DNA from 2 places in the Pantoea ananatis PA13 genome. Region 1 is predicted to be linked to the other one. Evidence: predicted binding sites of a transcription regulator. Region 1 holds the regulator's gene; the other holds the start of a gene.
The links. Region 1 encodes CRP, which controls carbon source genes, mostly activating them, when cyclic AMP is high. Its sites were predicted from a motif close to ATGTGANNNNNNTCACAT; they were not measured.

Region 1 (2,206 bases):
GATCGATCGCTTTTTGCTGACGCGCCAGCAGGGGCGGCAGGGCTTTTTCCGGATCAGTCAGCTGCGTCAATAAGCTGTACTTGGCGTCACAGTAATTTGCCAGCTCACGGTAGATCAGGCTCAGGCTTTCGCGCATCGGCTGCTCTTTCCACAGCCAGAACCAAAACCAGTTGAACAGGCCATACCAGAGCGTTCCACCGATATAGAGCAGGGGCGGAACGTAAATGGGCATACGGCCAATCAGGCTGAGGGTAAAAATTGCCGCGATTAACGTGCCGGGCAGCAGTCGGGCGTGCAGCGGACTGATCTCTCCGGTGACGCCAAGCAGCAAAGGCAGGGCAAACAGGATGAGCGGCAGCGGCACGTCTTTAAGCAGCAGCCACTGCATCAGTAAACTGCCAAGGGCAAACAGGCTGCCGCCGATGATCAGGCGTTTAAAGAAGCGTTTGTGGGGCGTGTCCAGACCGGCAATGTTGCAGCAGGCGGGAACCAATGAGAACAGTAATCCTTTTTGCAGATCGCCGAACAGCCAGCCGAGCGCTACGGGAAGGCACAACACCAGCGTCTGGCGCAGCGCATAGTTAACTTCGGGGTGATAGATTATTCTTCGCCACATCGGCTCAACACAAGACATTCACGGCATAATGTCGCCATCACGCCGTGAACAGTCAGGCTTAGCGTGTGCCGTAAACAACGATGGTTTTGCCGTGTGCGGAGATCAGGTTCTGATCTTCCAGCATCTTCAAGATACGGCCCACGGTTTCACGTGAACAACCAACGATTTGGCCAATTTCCTGACGAGTAATTTTAATTTGCATGCCGTCAGGATGCGTCATGGCATCTGGCTGTTTAGCCAGATTAAGCAACGTTTGTGCAATGCGTCCGGTCACATCCAGGAAAGCGAGATTTCCCACTTTTTCTGACGTCACCTGCAGACGGCGAGCCATCTGAGAAGAAAGGCGCATCAAAATATCCGGGTTAACCTGAATGAGCTGACGGAATTTCTTGTAGGAAATCTCTGCCACTTCGCACGCAGTTTTCGCACGTACCCAGGCGCTGCGCTCCTGACCTTCTTCAAACAGGCCAAGCTCACCAATAAAATCGCCTTGATTCAGATAAGAAAGAATCATCTCTTTGCCTTCTTCATCCTTAATCAGTACCGCGACGGAACCTTTCACGATGTAGTAAAGCGTTTCGGCTTTTTCACCTTGGTGAATCAGCGTACTTTTGGATGGATACTTGTGAATATGGCAATGGGACAGGAACCATTCAAGTGTAGGGTCTGTTTGCGGTTTGCCGAGAACCATTCGCTATTATCCTCTATTGTAATCGTGCCCAAAATACAGGGCTCAGTTTCCCTGCCAGGCGATGAAAGCGTTAAGCGTGTTTCCATTCAGGAAATTATTCGGGCTGCATTTGCGCAGAGCGCATCATTCTTCCCGGCTTCGTCTTCGGATGACGAAAAATATTTTCAGCACTGTTTGTAGCACAGCTTTCGCCGACTGTCTTGTGTTGTCTCGCTTCAGCAATAAGGCTGATTTCTCCGGATTGCTGTTTACCAGGCAAAAGCGTACTCTGACGCAAAAACAGGGCATTCTGGGGGCCAGATTATGCAGGCAAGAGTCAAATGGGTTGAAGGGTTAACATTCCTCGGCGAGTCTTCGTCCGGACATCAGGTCTTAATGGACGGCAATTCCGGCGATAAAGCGCCCAGCCCTATGGAAATGGTGCTGATGGCGGCCGGCGGATGCAGCGCCATTGATGTGGTATCAATTTTGCAAAAAGGTCGCAACGATGTGGCTGATTGCGAAGTAAAACTCGAATCAGAACGCCGGGAAGAAGCGCCTCGCATCTTTACCCGCATCAACCTGCATTTTATCGTCAGTGGAAAAGCACTTTCAGATAAAGCCGTGGCGCGTGCGGTCGACCTTTCAGCTGAGAAGTATTGCTCGGTTGCCATTATGTTAGGCAAAGGGGTGGAAATTACCCACAGTTACGAAGTTATCGAGCTGTAATTATTCAGAGGCCAGCGCGGCCTCTGATTTTATTCAATGCGTTTGCCTTCCATGAGCCGTTTTACCAGCGGTGCCATAATTAATTCCATCGCCAGCCCCATTTTCCCGCCAGGTACAACCAGCGTGTTGATATTGGAAATAAACGATCCCTGCAGCATAGCCAGTAGGTAGGGAAAATCAATATCTTCCAG
Region 2 (2,206 bases), 1.2 Mb from region 1:
TTTATTGTGATGACGAAGACCTGGCGCCAGATCCTATGAAATTTCTGGCCGATGTACAGCTTTTGTAAATAAAAGATTTAGAAACTGTTTAAAACCGTGCCTCACCTTACGCTTTTGCCAGCGTAAGGTGCGTCAGGTTATCGCAACCCAGGGCGTGCAGGGTGGCCTGAGTTGCAGAGAACTGATCCAGGGCTGGCTGCGGCGTCTGGGCTAATGCGGCGGCCTGAATATCGTGGCAGGATTCCCCCGCCATATTCAGTAGAATCAGCGCGGCCTGCAAAGGCGGCAGGCTGGGATTGAAGGCGGCGTTTTCTGCATAGCGTCCGCTGAAAATCCGGCCGGAGGCGGTCTGTAACGCCACTCCGCTGAACGCCCGACTGTAAGGCGCATGGCTGCGATTAGCCGCCTTGACGGCGGCCTGAGACAGCGCATCGCCCGTTGCAACATAACCCTGGTCCACATCATCCATCAGGCGTTCGGTGATATTCAGATCGCCTGGGCCGAATGCGTCAGGCAGATAGTGCGCCAACGTATGCACCGCGCGCTGCGGCAGGCTAATGCGAATATCTGTGCCGCTGTTAAGTTCATTCATAAACTGGCGACAGTGACCGCAGGGGGTGTAATTGACTGTAATGGTCTCCAGACGAGATTCACCGCGCAGCCAGGCATGGGTGACGGCGCTCTGTTCAGCATGAACGGTTTGCTGCATGGTCGCGCCGGCAAATTCCATATTGGCGCCGAAATACCAGTTGCCGCTGACGCCGCGCGCAATCGCGCCGACGTTAAAATGTGAAAGCGTGGCAACCGCGCAGGCAGCGGCAACCGGCAGCAGCGCCAGCGCCAGCGCATCGGCATCCAGTTGAGTTTGCTCTTGCAACAAGGTGACCTGATCGGCCTGCAGCATCGCGTCAAATCCCGGCTCGCTCAGCACCGGACGCAGCGCGGTTTGCAGAGTGGCTGGAAGTACTTCAAAGGCAGAGTGGAAACGTGGATGCATGGAAGCCTCATTCAATCATCAGGGCAATGTGCCAGACATCGGTTTATATGTGATCTCTGTCTCTCTGACAATGCAACATGTCTTACAGTTTTCAACTTTGCGAGATCTCTCGCAAAGTTTTAGCCAAACCAGTGCAGCAGCAGCGGGAAAATAAAGGGGGCGAGCAACGACGTGATGATGCCGCAGATCACCAGCGCCAGCGAGCTGAAGGCACCTTCCTGAAAATCAAGTTCCGCTGCCCTGGCCGTTCCCAACGCATGCGAGGCATTGCCAATCGCCAGCCCGCGTGCGGCTTTGCTTTTCACCCCCAGCAGATTAAGCAACATATGACCAAACACGGCGCCCAGCACGCCCGCAATCAGGACACAAATTGCGCTGATGGCGGGAATGCCGTGCAGTGAGGCTGAAACCGCCATGGCGATCGGCGTGGTAACTGATTTCGGCAAAATCGTGGCGGCGATTTCTGGTGTGGCGCCCATCCACAGCGCGATGGCGGTGCCTGAAATCATCGCCGTCAGGCTGCCGATCACGCAGACGCCAATAATGGATTTCCAGCGGGCGCGAATTTGATGCATCTGCTCATACAGCGGCAGCGCCAGGGCCACGACGGCGGGCTGCAACAGTTGATTCAGTATCTCGCTGCCTGCGAAGTAGCGGGCATAAGGCATGTGCAGTAACAGCAGAAGGGGAATAATCACCGCCATGGAGACCAGAAGCGGGTTCAGCAAGGGAATTTTCAGCGTTGCCGCCAGCTTGCGCGCCAGCAAAAAAGCCCCGACAGTGAGGGGCAATGACCACCAGATATCACTCATCGTTGCCCCCTTTGATCACGGGGCGCGAATGCAGCTTATGCGCGCTTAACCCTACAATGGCCAGGACAGCGAAGGTACTGACAAGACAGGAGACCACAACAGGACCGAACTGCGCGGTAAGAATATCGGTGTAATTCATGACGCCAACGCTGATGGGCACAAACAGCAGCGCCATATAGCGAATAATCAGATGGCAACCCGGTTTGACCCAACGCACGGGCAGGATTTGCGATGCAAGCAGCGCAAACAGAATCAGCATGCCAATAATGCTGCCGGGCAGGGTGATGGGCAGCAGCAGGGCCACGCCGTTTCCGGCATATAAGCAAAGATAGATAATGATAAAAGCGCGCAGATAACGCCAACTCATCGTTAGCACGGTGTGCATGACAGGCTCCTG

Region 2: the regulator CRP is predicted to act here: its motif matches at 1,045-1,062, upstream of cdd (cytidine deaminase).

What each region holds. Positions count from the first base shown of each region.
Region 1 is NC_017554.1:430,209-432,414, forward strand. Features, by position in the region: gene PAGR_RS01965 (YccS/YhfK family putative transporter) at 1-616, opposite strand, end outside; gene crp (cAMP-activated global transcriptional regulator CRP) at 675-1,307, opposite strand; gene PAGR_RS01975 (OsmC family protein) at 1,611-2,015, shown strand; gene PAGR_RS01980 (phosphoribulokinase) at 2,045-2,206, opposite strand, start outside.
Region 2 is NC_017554.1:1,629,494-1,631,699, forward strand. Features, by position in the region: gene cdd (cytidine deaminase) at 107-997, opposite strand; gene PAGR_RS07690 (CidB/LrgB family autolysis modulator) at 1,117-1,809, opposite strand; gene PAGR_RS07695 (CidA/LrgA family protein) at 1,802-2,194, opposite strand.